Regions from separate parts of the Paenibacillus sp. genome, predicted to be linked through region 1. Evidence: riboswitches for the same ligand, from Rfam matches in the RefSeq annotation. Region 1 holds a riboswitch; each other region holds the start of a gene.
What was found. Region 1 has a riboswitch for cyclic di-GMP ahead of VE009_RS25985 (DUF5317 domain-containing protein). Riboswitches for the same ligand answer to the same signal wherever they lie in the genome.
Positions count from the first base shown of each region.

Region 2: linked by a shared signal. The riboswitch ahead of VE009_RS22895 (hypothetical protein) and the one ahead of VE009_RS25985 (DUF5317 domain-containing protein) in region 1 are both predicted to bind cyclic di-GMP.
Region 3: linked by a shared signal. The riboswitch ahead of VE009_RS21580 (S-layer homology domain-containing protein) and the one ahead of VE009_RS25985 (DUF5317 domain-containing protein) in region 1 are both predicted to bind cyclic di-GMP.
Region 4: linked by a shared signal. The riboswitch ahead of VE009_RS08785 (FapA family protein) and the one ahead of VE009_RS25985 (DUF5317 domain-containing protein) in region 1 are both predicted to bind cyclic di-GMP.

Region 1 is NZ_DASQNA010000050.1:49,275-53,484, reverse strand. Features, by position in the region: gene VE009_RS26000 (LuxR C-terminal-related transcriptional regulator) at 1-502, shown strand, start outside; gene VE009_RS25995 (HD-GYP domain-containing protein) at 671-1,300, shown strand; gene VE009_RS27315 (aspartyl-phosphate phosphatase Spo0E family protein) at 1,219-1,533, shown strand; gene VE009_RS25990 (hypothetical protein) at 1,487-1,693, shown strand; cyclic di-GMP riboswitch class I at 1,934-2,017, shown strand; gene VE009_RS25985 (DUF5317 domain-containing protein) at 2,086-2,631, shown strand; gene VE009_RS25980 (HD domain-containing phosphohydrolase) at 2,844-4,210, shown strand, end outside.
Region 2 is NZ_DASQNA010000041.1:135,198-139,407, forward strand. Features, by position in the region: gene VE009_RS22885 (spore germination protein) at 1-839, opposite strand, end outside; gene VE009_RS22890 (amidase) at 1,057-2,301, shown strand; cyclic di-GMP riboswitch class II at 2,371-2,454, shown strand; gene VE009_RS22895 (hypothetical protein) at 2,481-3,677, shown strand; gene ggt (gamma-glutamyltransferase) at 3,750-4,210, shown strand, end outside.
Region 3 is NZ_DASQNA010000039.1:232,910-237,119, forward strand. Features, by position in the region: gene VE009_RS21575 (ATP-dependent Clp protease ATP-binding subunit) at 1-1,966, shown strand, start outside; cyclic di-GMP riboswitch class I at 2,162-2,254, shown strand; gene VE009_RS21580 (S-layer homology domain-containing protein) at 2,356-4,210, shown strand, end outside.
Region 4 is NZ_DASQNA010000017.1:91,446-95,655, reverse strand. Features, by position in the region: gene VE009_RS08805 (hypothetical protein) at 1-343, shown strand, start outside; gene VE009_RS08800 (uracil-DNA glycosylase) at 359-1,033, opposite strand; gene VE009_RS08795 (hypothetical protein) at 1,047-1,202, opposite strand; gene VE009_RS08790 (HAD family hydrolase) at 1,367-2,017, shown strand; cyclic di-GMP riboswitch class I at 2,291-2,376, shown strand; gene VE009_RS08785 (FapA family protein) at 2,450-4,210, shown strand, end outside.

The sequences.
Region 1 (4,210 bases):
TCCGGAGGATTTCCTGCGCGATCAGCTGCGGAACGACCCGTTGCTCGGCATCGTCTGCCGTTCGACCGATGCGGCCGGCGAAGCCCGAGGCCGTTCGACGGCGGGACAAATTTTGGCGCTCGTCATCGCGTACGTCGAAAGCGGCGAGCGGATCGAAGACGTCGCTCCGGTCGAGGCGGAGGAGGAATTGAAACGCCGGTTCGCCGCCTTCTTGACGCGCCGGCTGACGGTCGACTTCGAGCTGCCCGCGATCTCGCGCAAGGACGCCGCCCTGGAACCAATCGGATTCGAAGCGTTGAAGCAGACCGTCAAGCTGTCGGCGCGGGAGTTGGACGTGCTGGAGCTAATGGTCAAGGGGCACAGCAACCGCGAAATCGGGGAAGCGCTTTATATTAGCGAGCATACCGTGAAGAACCATATTACGAACATCTTCCATAAGCTCGAAGTGAGCGACCGCGCGCAAGCGATCGCCAAAATTTATCAGCTTGGGTACCAAAAGTAGGAATTCCAGCAGCCGTCAGGACCGTTATCGGGCCTGGCGGCTGTTTGCGTAGGAAACCGTTCCTGCCTTGGACCGGACGAGGGAAATGAGAACATCAGGCGATAGGCGCGCGCGTTGCCTTCGTGCACAATGGCTAATAGAATCCCAAGTTCGGAAGGAAGAATGATCATGGCCACGATTTCCTTGCTCGCCCCGTCGTACGTGTACCGCGACGCCGTCGAATTTATGAAGCGCGACGTCTGTTCGTTTTTCATGAAAAAGCTGTCGACCCACCATCTCCCTACGTTTCAGCATTCCGTTCGCGTCGCGCTGTACAGCTTGTCCCTCGCCGAAGCGTTCGGTCTTGCAGGACGGGAGAGGGACGCGTTTTTTCGCTCGGTGCTGCTGCACGATATTGGGAAGCTGGACGTGGATGCCGCCGTCTTAAACAAACGAGGCGCGCTCGACGCGGGGGAATGGGCGGCGATTCGCGAGCACTGCCATGGCGGGGTCGAGCTGCTGAGGAGCTTAATCGAGGAAGGATATGTGCTTTCGCAAATCATTTTGTTTCATCATGAAAATTTGGACGGCAGCGGATATCCGTACGCCAAGACCGACAAGGAATTGGATTTATATGTCCGAATCGTACGGATCGTGGACAGCTACGACGCTATGGTCGGGCATAGAGGGTACAATGTGCCGAAGTCGAGCGAGGCAGCGTTGGAAGAACTGTACCGATGGAGCGGCGTCTGCTACGACGAGAACGTCGTCCAAGCGTTCCACCGCTTCGTGGCGTTCGGGAACGGAGTCGATCGATGACGGAGGGCGACGTTCGGAACCTGCTCGTCCGATTGAAGGAAGCGTACGAAACATGCGGCAAGCTGTCGCATCCGGCCGTCGTGGCGATTAGTCAACAGTTGGACGAAGTCGTCGTCGACTACTATCGAAGTCGAAACGGGCGAACGCAACGAGAAGAGGATCGTCTAGGAAGCAAGGAGAATGGCCGTGAACGCATCGACGAACACGCTTCAAGATTGCGAGCGATTTTTTGAGCTGAACCCATATGCTTACGTCACGGCGGAGCACCTTGTGCTGGTGTTGGGGGTAGGGCACGACGAGCTGTCCACGGCGCTTCGCCGGCTTGCCGAAGCGGGCAGGCTCCGCCGGATCGGCATAGGAACCGAGTCTCTATATTGCAGGAATGTCGAGTAGGAAGCCAACCTAGGAACTAGGAAATAAGTGCCTGTCTCGGGAATAGGAACGTTGGGTGATACCAACTTTCATCCAAATCATGCATAGTTATTTGTGTAGAGAATATAAAAAACGAAAGAAATATGTAAAATTTTGAAGAATATTGACGAAATTTGTATATTAATTTAAGATAAAAGCCTTAGAGGCTTCTTACTGGGAAGATCCGTCAAGCAAAATTACACAAATTCGAATTTCGATCTTTTTCGATAATGGCTAACCCGACTGAAAAGCGGGGACGCAAAGCCACGGGCCTAAAGCGATTGCTATGGCAGCCGGGTTGCCGAAGAAAGGAAGCGGAAATCCGCCCTTTTTCGGGGCGGATTTTTTACTTTCACAGATAAGGGTGGGGGAGTATGGTATATGAAATTGCGCTGATCGCCGTCGCACTCGCTTTTCTGCGCGGGGGATCGCTGCGGCGACTGCAGCGGACGGAGTTCCGCCACCCGTTGCCGATCATCGCCTGCTTTTTGGTCCAAACGGCCGCCATGCTGCTCTACGACCGCATTCCTTTCGTGCATGACACGTTTCCGATCTGGATCTCGCTTTCCTATCTCGTTCTCGCATATTGCTGCTGGCAAAACCGGCATCTGCCCGGCTTCCTCGCATTCGGTGCGGGGCTGCTGCTGAACTTTGCCGTCATTGCTTTGAACGACGGCAGAATGCCGGTATCCCTCGCGGCGCTGGAATGGGCGGGGCTGGATGAATATATCGCTCCCTTGCAGGAAGGCGTCACGAAGCACCAGCCTCTGACGCAAGCTTCCTACTTGCCGCTCCTGTCGGACGTTATTCCTCTGAAGCCGCCATACGCGTTAAGCAGCCGCATTGTCAGCGTAGGCGATCTTCTCATGACTCTCGGGATTTCCCGATTTTTATATAGACGAATGGTTGAGTCATCGTAAGGTTCAATTCGTTTACCGGTTTAGGGCGTAGGATATGCAAGGAAGGGAGGTGACGCCTCCATGAAAAAGAACTGGTTGTTCTGGTTGACGACGGCTGCTTTGGTGCTTTCCGCTGTTGCGGGTTTCCCTTGGGTTAAGTAATCATTCCTAAAAATAACTTATTCTGTATAATACCTGCGCCCTAATTTTTATGTAAAGGTAGTGAACGCGTCATGCCAAAACTGTTGCAAGTGTACATATATACGGTTTTTGCACTCGGCATGACTGGGTTAGTACTAATTATTCCCGGTATCGAACAACGGCATTTGCTAGAGATTGCCGCGCTGGCGGCGTTGGCCGGGTTGCTTGAAATTTATATGGTAGAGTTGCCGAACGGTACTGTTTTCGGGGGCGGCAGCATCATCACCTTCGGCGTGCTTTTCAGCTACGGCGTGCCGGAAGCGTTAGCGGTTGAAGTAATAACCGCCTTGGTAATCTCCATATTGGTCCATAAAGTGGAGTTGAAACATGTATTGTTCAACGTCGGACAATATACCATTTCGCTCGCTGCTGCCAGTCTTGTGTTAGTAAGATTGGAAGGTGTAGAAGGGGAGTTCGGTTGGCATGAAATACCGGTTGGTCTGGCGGTCATTTCAACTTACTTTGTCGTTAGCTTAGGGTTGCTCTTCATAATCCTTGCAACGTTGAAGAAGAAAAATTATTTCGCCGTTTGGCGCGATTCCTTTAAAGACATTTTAATTAGCTACACCGTAACGATCATCTTTAGTTTCCGACTTGCTATGATCTATGATCAATCGAACCAAACTCAATTTTGGGTCGAAACTATATTTTTATTCGTTTTCTTCTTTGCGCTCCGCCACGCTTTCGGTATGTTCATCCGTCTGCGCAAGACGTACCTGCGCTCGCTGGAATCGCTTATGCACCTGAACGAAGACAAGCTTTCCACCGGAGCGGGGCATGCGACACGGACGGGCAGGCTGGCTCGGCAAATCGCCGAGAGGTTGAAGCTGCCGCAAGAAGAAGTTGACGCGATTCATTACGCGGCCCTGCTGCATGACATCGGCAAAGGGCAGATCAACAGTAAAATCTTCCAGAAGAAAGGCCCAATGACGCTGGAGGAGGAAAAGGAATACCGCAAGCACCCGGAGTTCGGAGCGGAGATGATCAAAGACATTTCCGGTCTGGCTAAAGCGGCCGAATATATCCGTTACCATCACGAACGATGGGACGGCGGCGGGTTCCCCGAAGGCAAAAAAAACGAAGACATCCCGCTCGGCGCCCGCATTATCGCGGCTGCGAACGAGTATGACCATATTGTGTACGGGAAAAAAGGCGGGGATCCGGCAGTCCTTTACCAAGCACTGTCCTCAAACGTTCTAGATCCGAAGTTGGTCGACATCGTGAGAACGATCGCGGATTTCTTGCCTGCGCCGGAGTCGGAATACTTGGAATCGGCAATTCAGGAGAAGCGGCTGCTCGAGAATGTCATGATGACGCAGGCGAGAACAAAGTTTTACGAATCCGCGTTGCTGGAAAAGTTCGGAGCCGCCGTGATCGCGACATACGACGGCACATACCG
Region 2 (4,210 bases), on a different contig from region 1:
AAGACGTTCGGCGTCCCGTCGACGAGAATGACGACGCGGCCTTCGAGCAGCATGGCGGCGGCCGTGTCGGGCCTTTCGGTGTACTGCATTTGCGGGAACGGGGAATGCGGATCGTCCTCGATGCACTCCTCGATATATCCGCTTTCCAGCACGCCGTCGATCCGTATGGAGCGAATGCGCTGCATCGCTTCCGCGACGACGCCGGGGTTCGCGACGCCCTGCAGGTAAGCGACGATGACATTCGTATGCGTGCGCTCTCCGACGCGAAGGGAGACCATTTTCAGATCCGTCGTCTTGATCTTGAGCCGCAGCAGCGACGTGTTGACTTGAATGTCCTCCGTGAACGATTCTTTCGGTCCGCGGATGCTCACTTCCGTCGTAGATTCCTGCACCGCTCGCCGGGTGGCGCCCGGCACGCGCAGCGCGATCGCTTCGGCAATGCCGTCGACGAGCAGCGCCGCGCCGCCTTCGGTCACCTCCGCGATGACCGCGTCCAACGTCTCGGCGACGGACGCCGCCGCCACCGACAGCAGGTGCTCGTTCAATCGGGAGGCGGCCGAACCGTTCCCCCCGGCGGATACCGCGCCGTCCAAGAACGGGCGGAGCGCATGCTCGCTCAGCTCTTTCGTCTCCGCCAGACCGGCAATATAAACGAGGCATGCTTTCGTCCCGTTCTCCGATTCCAGCATGCGGAAGACGACGTCGTCGCAGTTCGAGAACGCTTCCCGCACCGCTTCCACGTTCCGATCCAAGCGATCGACCAGCGCGGCGGAGGACGGCTTCGTCGAGGTTCCTTCTTTACTGGTTAAGCGATCTTTGATCCCGCCGTCTCGCATCATCTGACATCCCTTATCCGCTATAGTCGTACCCAAAGTTTGTCAATCCGCTTCCTTTTTTATGCAAACGGAGGCAATTAGACGGGGAACCAAAATGCGCCCCCGAAATTTAGTCTCGGTACCAAACTTGACCGAATCGTATTTCGGCGGTTGCCGCATCCCGATATAATGAAACCAGTTTCGAACGAAAGGCGAGGATGTCGATGGAACGCTCATTAGGATGGATGGCGCCGGTACGCAAGCGGGATGCCGCCGCCGGCAGGCCGTGACCGCGGCGGGGAAGGCGGACCCGTGGGGAGCGGTATGCGCGCCTGACGTTCGAAGGGACCCGATCGGTCATGGCGTACTGAACGCTCTGACGTTCGCGGCGAAGGACGTGTTCGAGGTTCGAGGCTACACCGCCGGCGCGGGCCATCCGGATTGGAAGCGGACGCACGCCCCCTCGGCACGCGACGCGGAAGCGATTGTGCGGCTGCTGCGCGCGGGCGCCCGGCTCACGGGCATGACGCATACCGATGAGCTGATGTACAGCTTGAACGGCGAGAATTACCACTACGGCACGCCGGTAAATCCGAAGGCGCCGGAGCATATTCCCGGCGGGTCGTCCAGCGGCTCGGCTTCGGCCGTCGCCGGGGAGCTGACGGATTTCGCCATCGGCACCGATACGGGCGGGTCCGTGCGCGTGCCGTCCGCGTATTGCGGCATTTACGGGTTCCGGCCGACGCACGGCGCCGTGTCCGAGGACGGCGTCATTCCGCTCGCGCCGTCGTTCGATACGGTCGGCTGGATGGCGCGGGACGCGCGCACGCTGGAAGCTGTCGGCGCAGCGCTGCTGGAGCAGCCGGACGACGCGGCGCCGTTCCGCCGGGCGATCATGCCGCTCGACGCCTGCGCGCTGCTCGCGCCGGAGTGCGAGCCGACGCTGCTGGGTCTCGTTCGCGAGCTCGCGGCGCGCGCCGATTCGCAAGAGGAGACGACGCTCGCGCCGGAGGGGCTCGAGGAATGGATGCGCGCGTTCCGGATTTTGCAGGCGTCGGAAATATGGCGGACGCACGGCGCTTGGATCGAACGGGTGAAGCCGCGCTTCGGTCCCGGCATCGCCGAGAGGTTCGCGTGGGCGAGCACGGTCGACGACGCCGCGAGCGCGGCGAAGACGGCGATGCGCTCGGTCATTCGCGAACGGCTCGTCGACGTTCTCGGCGAAGACGGCGTTCTCGTTCTGCCGACGACGCCGGGTCCCGCGCCGCGGCGGGGAGCGGGCGGAGAAGCGCTGGAGCGGCTGCGCAGCCGAACGCTGCAGCTGTGCTGCATCGCGGGCCTCGCCGGATTGCCCCAGGCGACGCTGCCGTGGGGCGACGTCGGCGGCTTGCCGGTCGGCGTATCCGTCGTCGCGGGCCCCGGGCAAGATCGAAGGCTGCTCCGATGGCTTCGACAAATCGCGGACGAGCGGACGCAGCTGACATAATTTACGCGATTCAAAATGATGGTTCCCCGTCTTGTGCGGCGGCGAATCGCCCCCTATAATGAAGTCTGCGATATAGCGGGATGCGAAGAAGCCTGCCCTGTACATGGACACTTAGGGTATGCGGAGCGAATAGTGTAACCGGCCCTCTTAGCGACATCGACCTAAGAGGAGACAACCAGATGAAAATCATTCAGAACGGAACATGGGCAAGCAAAGTCGGGGCGGCCGGATTGGCCGGCTTCATGCTGTTCGGCTGCGGCGCGGGCGCGCTGGACGCCGCGGCGGCCGCGAAAACGGCGGCGGAAGCCAAGGAGACAGGCAGGACGGAACAGCAGCGCATGACGGGCGCGATCAGCCCGGATTTCATTCCGACGCTCGCTCACTACGCGACCGACGTCGTGCTCACGGGCACCGTCACGATCGACGGTCCGAAGCTCGTGCTGCTCGTCAACGGACAAGACGTCAGCGCATCGGCGCAGCTTACGAAAATCGGCGATCGAACGTGGACGTACCGCTACCCGACGTCCGTCGGCTCGCAAACCGGCGACGTGGCGTTCAATGTCGACGCATATACGGTTTACATGAACGGCAAGACGGCGGGCGCCGTCCATACGCGGGCCGCATCCGCGGCCGCGCAAGTCGTGCACGTGCCGTTCATTAAGTATTACGAATATACGAATCTCTCTTGGGACGCGTACGACCGCGTATCGAATTTGTTCTCGTTCTCGTACCAATTGGTGAAAGTGTGGGACGACGAGGTGAGGGAGGTCGTGGCGGAGCCGACCTTGGCGCAGGTTGCGGGGGACGCGGTATACGCCGCATCGGGCTTCGAAATCGCGCCTCCGGTCGTGCTGCGGGACTTCGCGCTGACCGCCGCGGAGCCGGTATGGACGTACGAAGCGCCGACGTACAGCGTCGACTTCGCCGTCGAGAAGACGTACAGCAACGGCGCGAAGTCGTCGGAGACGGTGCAGCGCGCGGGCTTACTGCCGGGGACGTCCACCGACGTGACGGTAACGCTGGAAGGATGGACGAAGACGTTCACGCTCGCCGCTCCGGCCGCCCCGGCCGCTCCGGCGCCGTCGATTCCGGCCGAAACGACGGGCGTCGTGGACGAAAGCGGCATCGAGTCCACGTGGACCGGAACGTCGGCGAACGGCGGCAACGTGCAGCAAAACTACACGCTGCGCTACACGATCAACGGCACGTCGTTCGAGCAGAAGCTGCAAACGAATTTCACCAAGAACGGAACCGGTTTTACGACGCAGCAGCTTGTGTATCTGGCGAGCTACGAAGGTCAGACGGTGAAAATCGTCTACGCGCTGCCGTTCGTTCAGCCGGCTTCCTTGAATGACAACACGACGAACAAATCGTAAACCCTTTTGACCCAAGAGGCCTGCGGAACCGATCCGCAGGCCTCGCCTTTACTATGTGAGGAGTGGACCGAGATGCAGCAAACGTTCAAAGGTACGAAAGCGATGGTCGTCAGCCCCCATTACTTGGCTTCGGCGGCGGGAGCGCGCGCGCTCGCTCGAGGCGGCAACGCGTTCGATGCCGCGGTGGCGGTCAGCGCGTGTTTGGCGGTCGTCTATCCTCATATGACGGGGCTCGGCGGCGATGCGTTCTGGCTCGTCTGCCGCGCCGGGGAAGGAAAGGTGCGGGCGTACAACGCAAGCGGGCGTTCCGCATACGCCGCTACCCTTGCCCGTTACGCCGGACTCGACGCCATACCGGTACGCGGGCCTCTGGCCGCTTTGACAGTGCCGGGCATGGTCGACGGCTGGGACGCCGTGCTTCGGCAGTACGGGCGTCTCGGCCTCGCCGAAGCGCTTGAGCCGGCCATCGCGTACGCGGCGGACGGATTTCCGCTGTCCGCGGACCAGCACGCGAACACGGCGGCGCACGCTTC
Region 3 (4,210 bases), on a different contig from region 1:
GCCGACGCTCGATTCCCTGGCGCGCGATTTGACGGCGGTCGCGAAGGAAGGCAACCTCGACCCGGTCATCGGCCGCGCGAAAGAAATCGAGCGCGTCATCCAGGTGCTCAGCCGCCGGACGAAAAACAATCCGGTGCTCATCGGCGAGCCGGGCGTCGGCAAGACGGCCGTCGCGGAAGGTCTCGCCCAGCGCATCGTGGCGAACGAAATTCCGGAGACGCTGCGCGACAAGCGCGTCATGACGCTCGATATGGGCTCCGTCGTGGCGGGCACGAAATACCGCGGCGAATTCGAAGATCGCCTGAAGAAAATCATGGATGAGATCCGCCAAGCGGGCAACATCATCCTGTTCATCGACGAGCTGCACACGCTCATCGGCGCGGGCGGCGCGGAAGGCGCGATCGACGCGTCGAACATCCTGAAGCCGGCGCTGGCGCGCGGCGAGCTGCAGTGCATCGGCGCGACGACGCTCGACGAGTACCGCAAGTACATCGAGAAGGACGCCGCGCTCGAGCGCCGCTTCCAGCCGATCACGGTCGACGAGCCGACGGTGGACGAAGCGATCCTGATCCTCCGCGGCCTGCGCGACCGGTACGAAGCGCATCACCGCGTGAAAATTACGGACGAGGCGCTCGAGCAAGCGGTGCGCTTGTCCGATCGCTATATCAGCGACCGGTTCTTGCCGGACAAGGCGATCGACCTGATCGACGAGGCGGGCTCGAAGGTGCGCCTGCGCACGTACACGGTTCCGCCGAATTTGAAGCAGCTCGAATCGCGTCTCGAAGACATCCGCAAGGAGAAGGACGCCGCGGTGCAGAGCCAAGAGTTCGAGAAGGCGGCCGCGCTCCGCGACACGGAGCAGAAGCTGCGCGACGAGCTCGAGGAAACGAAGAACGAGTGGAAAGAGAAGCAAGGCCGCACGGACTCCGAAGTGACGCCGGACGATATCGCCCAGGTCGTCGCGAGCTGGACCGGCATTCCGGTCGTCAAGCTCGCCGAAGAAGAAACCGAACGCCTGCTGAAAATGGAAGAGATCCTGCATAACCGCGTCATCGGCCAAGACGAAGCGGTCAAGTCGATCTCCCGCGCCGTCCGCCGCTCCCGCGCAGGCCTTAAGGATCCGAAGCGCCCGATGGGCTCCTTCATCTTCCTCGGCCCGACGGGCGTCGGCAAAACGGAGCTCGCCCGCGCGCTCGCGGAAGCGATGTTCGGCGACGAGAACGCCGTCATCCGCATCGACATGTCGGAGTACATGGAGAAGCACTCCACGTCCCGTCTCGTAGGGGCGCCTCCGGGATACGTCGGTTACGAAGAAGGCGGCCAGCTGACGGAGAAGGTGCGCCGGAAGCCGTACAGCGTCGTCCTGCTCGACGAAATCGAGAAGGCGCATCCGGAAGTGTTCAACATCCTGCTTCAGGTGCTGGAAGACGGACGGCTGACGGACTCCAAAGGCCGCACGGTCGACTTCCGCAACACCTTGATCATCATGACGTCGAACGTCGGCGCGGATACGATCAAGAAAGGCGCGACGCTCGGCTTCACGGCCGGCGACGCGGCAGCGCAGACGAAGAACCAATACGAAGCGATGCGCGAGAAGGTGCTCGGCGAGCTCAAGAAGAGCTTCCGTCCGGAGTTCCTGAACCGGATCGACGAAGCGATCGTGTTCCACCCGCTCGACGAAACGCACATCGCCCAAATCGTCTCGCTCATGTCCGAAGAGCTGCGGAAGCGCCTGAAGCAGCAGGAGATCGACTTCTCGCTGACGGACTCGGCGAAGAAGTTTCTCGCGAAGGAAGGCTACGACCCGACGTACGGCGCGCGTCCGTTGCGCCGCGCGATCCAAAAGCACATCGAGGATCGCCTGTCGGAGGAGCTGCTCCGCGGCACGATCAAGAAAGGCGACACCGTCCTCATCGACGAGAAGGACGGCGAGCTGACGGTGCACAGCGAGGTTACGCAGAAGTAAAGAAGGATATGAAGGGCCTTGAAGCCGCTCCGGCTTCGGGGCTTTTTTGTTTGCAGATGGCGTCCACCGATGCTCCCGAGGACATTGGTTGCATGACCGAAGGAGCAAAAATCGCCAAAATTATGAAATTTTTAATTGATTACGGCAAAGTTTTCCACTATTCTATTGCCGAAAGCTACAATTTTCGTAGTTCTTTTGGAACAAAGGCAAAATCGTCGAAAGACGATGACGCAAAGCCATGGGTCTTCCTCCCTGCCCGAGCAGGGAAAAGATCGCCAGGTTGCTCAAGGAACAATGTCGTAGCCGCTTTCTGCTTATCTACGCTCCTGAGCGCCTGACCATGGCCTCGGGAGCTTTTTATTTTTGCAAGGCAGGGGAGAGAGGAAGACATGGGTAGAAGGTTGTTGCCGAAGTTCGCACGAAGGTTCGCGATTGGCTTGTGTTTAACGGCAGTGTGTGGGGGCGCCGCTTTCGTCGCGTACGCGGACACTTCGTTCGCGGTTACGGACGAGCCGGTCGCGAGCAAGGCGGGGGAAGGCACGTACATCTCGGGCGAGCACATGGTGTGGTACGAGGAGGACGGAAAGGGACGCCAAAATATTTTCTATCGGAATTTATCCACCGGGGTGGAGAAACAAGTTACAAACTACCCGTCCATGAAGGATTTGCCGCGCGTGACGGTCACCTCGTCGGGCGAGGTCGTCGTCGTATGGATCGACAAGAAGTATCTGGGTTCCGGTTCGGGGATGTGGGATGTGCTCGCGTATTATATGAATTCGCAAGAGGAAGTAAAGTTGTCTTCGGTCATTGCGCCGCACGTCGGCCTCAGCGTGTCGGGGGATCATGTCGCATGGTATCAGACGTGGAAGGGCGAGATGTACGCTTACGATTTATCGGCAAGGAAGGAAACGCCGCTCGGTCTTGGTACCAAGCCTACGGTCGTGAACGGAAATATCGCTTTTATTACCGGCGACGGAGATATCGCCTTGCATCACTTGATAACCGGGGAAACGAAGAGTTTAGTAGATCTTCCATATCACTTGTATCCTGCCGAGTTGACTTATAACGGAAAGCAGGTGCTATGGAAGGAAAGCGATCTCGACAACCGCACCAAGTATGTCCTCCTGGATCCAAGCGATGCGGGCGCCGCGCCGGTCGACTTGACGACAAAGTCGAAAAAGGAAGTGGAGTACCCGAATCTGTACCTCGGCGACGGACATGCGGCTTGGGTGGAGTGGAATGCCGGAACGCCCCGACTAACGGGCGTCGATCTGACGGCGAAACAAACCTATGAAGTTGCGCGCGGGGATCATGTCATTCATACGGTGTCTTTCGCGGGAGACCGTCTGATTATGAAGGCGGCCGATGGGCGGCTGGTGGCGCGTTCGCTGGAAATGTCGGCACCCGCTCCTGCCGAGAGGACCGAAGGCGAGAGCAGGGACCGCGATTCGCTGTCCGCGACAACGGAACGGAAGGCGGAGGCGTCGCCGGTGCGGGCGGGACCGATGGGGGCTGTGCTTACGTCGAAGGACGGAACGGCCCGGCTGGTTATTCCGGCCGGTGCTCTGGAATCGGAGGTCGAGGCTCGCTTCGAAATGGATGCCGTTATACAAGCGCCGAACGAAGCGAAGACCGAGCTCGGGGTGAAACGCGGGGCGACCCTCGCGTGGCGTGTCGATTTGGACGGGCGAACGCTGCCGAAGGACAAGCCTGCGGAGTTGGCGCTCAAGTTCGACGGGCTGCGCTGGTCGGAGGAAGAGCGGGAAAAGATGTCGATTTATAGATGGGAAGCGGAGGCCAAAGAGTGGAAGCGGATCGGCGGAACGGCGGATGCCGAAACATTCGAAATTCGAGCATCGCTCACGAGGTCCGGCACATACGCGGCATTCGTCTACGACGTCGCCTTCTCCGATACGGTCGGACACTGGGCGGAACGTCCCGTCGAAATATTGGCTGCGTTAGAAATCGTGAACGGTATGGAAGCGACTCGGTTCGCGCCGGACGCGACGCTGACGCGAGCGCAGTTTACGAAAATGCTGCTTGGCGCAATGGGCATTGAGCCGGAGACGGACGGGGGCCAGTCGTTCACCGACGTCGCCGCCTCGCACTGGGCGGCTCCTTGGGTCAATGCCGCCGCTCGCGCCGGAATCGTGCAAGGGTCGAACGGCACATTTGATCCGGAAAGCGCCTTGACGCGGGAGCAGATGGTGGCGATGCTCGTGCGGGCGCTGGAACGGCAGCGGC
Region 4 (4,210 bases), on a different contig from region 1:
GGCCGGCTTGATCGCGTACGGGGCGTGGCGCTCGCATTGGCGCAGCCGGTACGTTCGCCGCATGCGGCAAACGTTCGAACTGACGAACCTGTACGTGAGGCCCCGCAAAGACAAGCTGTTCCCGCTGCTGCTGTCGCTGTCCGCCACGGAGGACGACCTGTACTATGTGTTCCGTTACCGCCTGAGGCCGGGCATGTCGGTCGCCCAATTCGAAGAGAAGAAAAAAATGTTCGAGGCGGCGTTCCATGCGGAAACGAAGGTGTTCGGCAAAGGCGGCGTCGTTACGATTAAAGTGAAAAAGCGGCCCTATCCCGTCACGACGCCGGCGGACCAAGCGATGTGACGGCGAAGGCGCCGCTTAAAGATTCCGGATCGTCCAATCGATCGGCTCGCGCCCCTGGGCGGAAAGCCACGCGTTGATGCGGGAAAACGGCTTGCTGCCGAAAAACCCGCGATGCGCCGACAGCGGGCTCGGGTGCGGCGAACGGATGACGAGATGCTTCCCGCCGTCGATGCGGGCGCCTTTCGCCTGGGCGTGGCTTCCCCAGAGGACGAACGCGAGCGGCTCCTCGCGCGCGTTGAGCGCCTCGACGACGCGGTCCGTGAACGTCTCCCAGCCTTGTCCCTTATGCGAGTTCGGCTCCCCTTCGCGCACGGTCAGCACCGCGTTGAGCAGCAGCACGCCCTGCTCCGCCCACGAAGCCAAGTGGCCGTGATTCGGGATCGGCGCGCCGACGTCGTCTCTCAACTCTTTGAAAATATTTTGCAGCGACGGCGGCGACGGCACGCCGGGCTTCACGGAAAAGCTAAGCCCGTGCGCCTGCCCCGGCCCGTGATACGGGTCCTGCCCGAGGATGACGACCTTGGTCGATCCGTACGGCGTCGCGTGCAGCGCATTGAAAATGTCGTGCGGTTCCGGATAAATCGTCTTCGTTCGATATTCCTCTTTGAGAAATGCTCGAAGCCGCAAATAGTACGGCTGCTCGAATTGGTCGCCTACCTGCTGCTCCCAATCGTTCCGCAAAATGCCCATCCGTCGCAGCCTCCTATTCTAAATAGACCGGCGTGCCGGTCCAATCCCAAAGCCACGAACCCAGCGTCCCCGCGAGCGTTGCCGTCGCAAGGAGCCAAAACGCCCGCTTCAGCCACCTTCTCCGCCGGTCCCGAATTTGCCGTTTGACGACGGTTCGCGATAACGACACGGAAATCACCTGCCTTCAAGATTTTGCCGCGCATGTATGGTAAAATGCCAGTAACTCGCCGGGCGTGTAACGCGCCTTATACTTTACCATCCTAACAAACGAGAAGCGAGAGAGAAAGACTTGTTTTGCTCAGTTTTGCGCATAATCGGAGGAGAGAAAAGCTGATGATTCGAGCCGTAATTTTCGATTTCGACGGTACGATTTTGGATACGGAATCCGTATGGTACGAGAGCTTCAGGGAAACGCTCGCCGAACACGGCGTCGAGCTGCCGCTGTCCGTCTTCGCCCAAGGCATCGGCACCTACGACGACGGCATGTTCCGCTATATCATGGAGAAGGTCGGTTCGGAGGAAGTGTTGGACGGCATCAAGAAGGCCGCGATTCTGCGCCACCACGAGAAAGCGGCCGCGCTGCGGCCGAGGGAAGGCGTCGTTAGCTATTTGCGGGAGGCGCGCGAGCTCGGGCTGCGGATCGGGCTCGCCACGAGCAGCCCGCGTTCTTGGGTCGAACCTTTCCTGGAAACGCATGAGTTGGCCGACTTTTTCGAAACGCTGTGCACCCAAGACGACGTCGAACGGGTGAAGCCCGACCCGGCCTTATACCGGCTCGCCGCGGAGCGGCTCGGCGTCGCGCCGGAAGAAGCGGTCGCCTTCGAGGATTCCGCCAACGGCGCGCGGTCCGCGGTCGCGGCCGGCGTCCGCTGCGTCATCGTGCCGAACCCGATGACGGAGGCGCTGCAGTTCGAGCGCTACGACGCCCGGCTCCGGTCGTTCGAGGAGAAGCCGCTCGCGCAATTGCTCGACTCGCTGGGGTAACCCCCCGGCGAGCGTTCGATTGCAAAATTCGACACCGCCGTCCCCCGCCGGAGCATGACGGACAACCCCCATGTAAATAGGAAATAAGACCCTGAAAACCAGCGCTTTCATCCCGCAAAAATAATGCCAACGCCCGATTTTTCCACGTCTATCTTCATACTTCCGCTCTAAAATACCAATTGTTGACTGTCGAATAAAATGCGCTTATAATCAACATTACCTACAAAAAATCGACAACATTCGAAATCGCTCTATCAACCAAATATATCACTGCTTCGATAATGGCAAATCCGTCGAAAGGCGGAGACGCAAAGCCTCGGACCTAAGGATGACGAATCTATGGTGGCCGGGTTACCGAAAAGTAGGGATTAGGGCAGAAACTATCCCGCTGGGGTAGTTTCTTTTATTTTCGGAAAGGAAGGTATATGCCCTATGGCCTTATCGGAACAGGACATGATCCGGCTGATCAACAAGCTGGATCTCGGCGGCCTCGAAGCGGAGGAAAGCGCGCCCGACGATCCCTCCCTCCGCTTCGGCATGAGCGCCGCCAAAATCGAGAACGGGGACATTCGCCTCGTCCCCGACGAACAGAACAGCCCCGTCATCCTCGAAGCCGTCGATCCGGTCGAGCTTCGCGTCAATGGCGTGCCGAGGAAGGGGCGCGTCGTCGTTCATCCGGATGACGAGATCGAATGGTCCGTCGCGCCGGAGCCCCTGTTTCGAATCGAAATCGCCGACGACCGCATGACTGCATGGTTTCATCTCTTCGCGAAGCGGCGCTTCGCCTGGAAACTGCTGGACCAAGAAGCGAGCGGCGAGCTCGTCGTCGAAGCCGTCGAAGACCCCGAACGCGTCGTGCAGGAGCTCGAGCTGAGCGACGTCCAAACCGTACTCCACGAAAAAAAATTGTTCTCGTACAACCGCAGGGCGATCGAAGCGGAGCTGCTGCAGCCGACGCACAAGCCGGTCGTCATCGCGGAGGGCCGTCCCCCGGTACAAAGCCGAGACGCCCAAATCGAACTGCTCTTCAACGAGAAGGTAGAAAGCAGTTTCGAGGAAGTGAACGGCTCGATCGACTTCCGCAATCATTTGAAGATCCCATCCGCGCAGAAGGGCGAAACCGTCGCCCGCAAAATACCTATGATCGCAGGGGAGGCCGGTTATGATATTTTCGGCTCGGTCATCGAGCCGAGACCAGCGAAGGATTTGATCCTCGTCGCCAAGGACCACACGCAGATCGTGGACGGCACGAACGTCATCGCGTTGAAAGAAGGCCGTCCGCGCATTACGGGCGGAGGACGCATCAAGCTGGTCAGCATCAACCCGTTTTACGTCGTTCCGGGGAACGTCGACTTGAAGACGGGCAACATCTTTTTCTCCGGCGACGTGTACGTCTACGGCGACGTCACGGACGGCATGGTCGTCGAAGCGCTGGGCAACGTCCATGTGTTCGGCAGCGTGTATAACGCCACGGTCACGGCGACCGGCAGCATTTTCATCAAAGGCAACGTCATCGGCGGCAAGCTGTACTCCGGCCACTTCGGCGTGCTGTACAACCGGCTGTACAACTTCACGAAAAAATTGAACGAGCAGCTGCTCTCGCTGCGCAACGCGTGGAAAATGCTCACCGACACGCTCGCTTCCCGCGGGGCGTCGGTTCCCTCCGGGCAATCGCTCCAGCTGCTGGCGGACACGAAATTCAAGGACATCCCGGTATGCGCGAAGGAGATACTGGGCTGCATCGCGACGATCCAGAACATTCAAAGCGGACATTTGGAGACGCTGAAGCAGCGGCTGCTCGCGCTCCTTCGTCCCTCCTGCTTCCTTCAGGTCGATCCGATCGCGTTCTTGAACGAGCTTCAGCAGATGCTCGGCGAAACGTCCGAAACGATCAAACGGAGCGAGGAAACCGTCGTGCAGATGGATATTCCGAAATGCCAGCTGTCCACGGTCATGTCCAACGGGGATATTCTGATCCGGAAAGAGGGCGTGCTCCAGAGCCAGCTGTATTCGAAAAACAATATCGTGTTTTACCAAAACGAAGCGGTGTGCAAAGGCTCGCAGCTGGAAGCCGGCAATACGATTTCGGCCATGATCGTGGGCGGGCTGTCCGGCGGCGCGTCGACGCTCAAGGCCGGCGCCAGCGTATACGTGCGGAAAATGTACGACGGAAGAATTTTCGTGCAGCGCTAT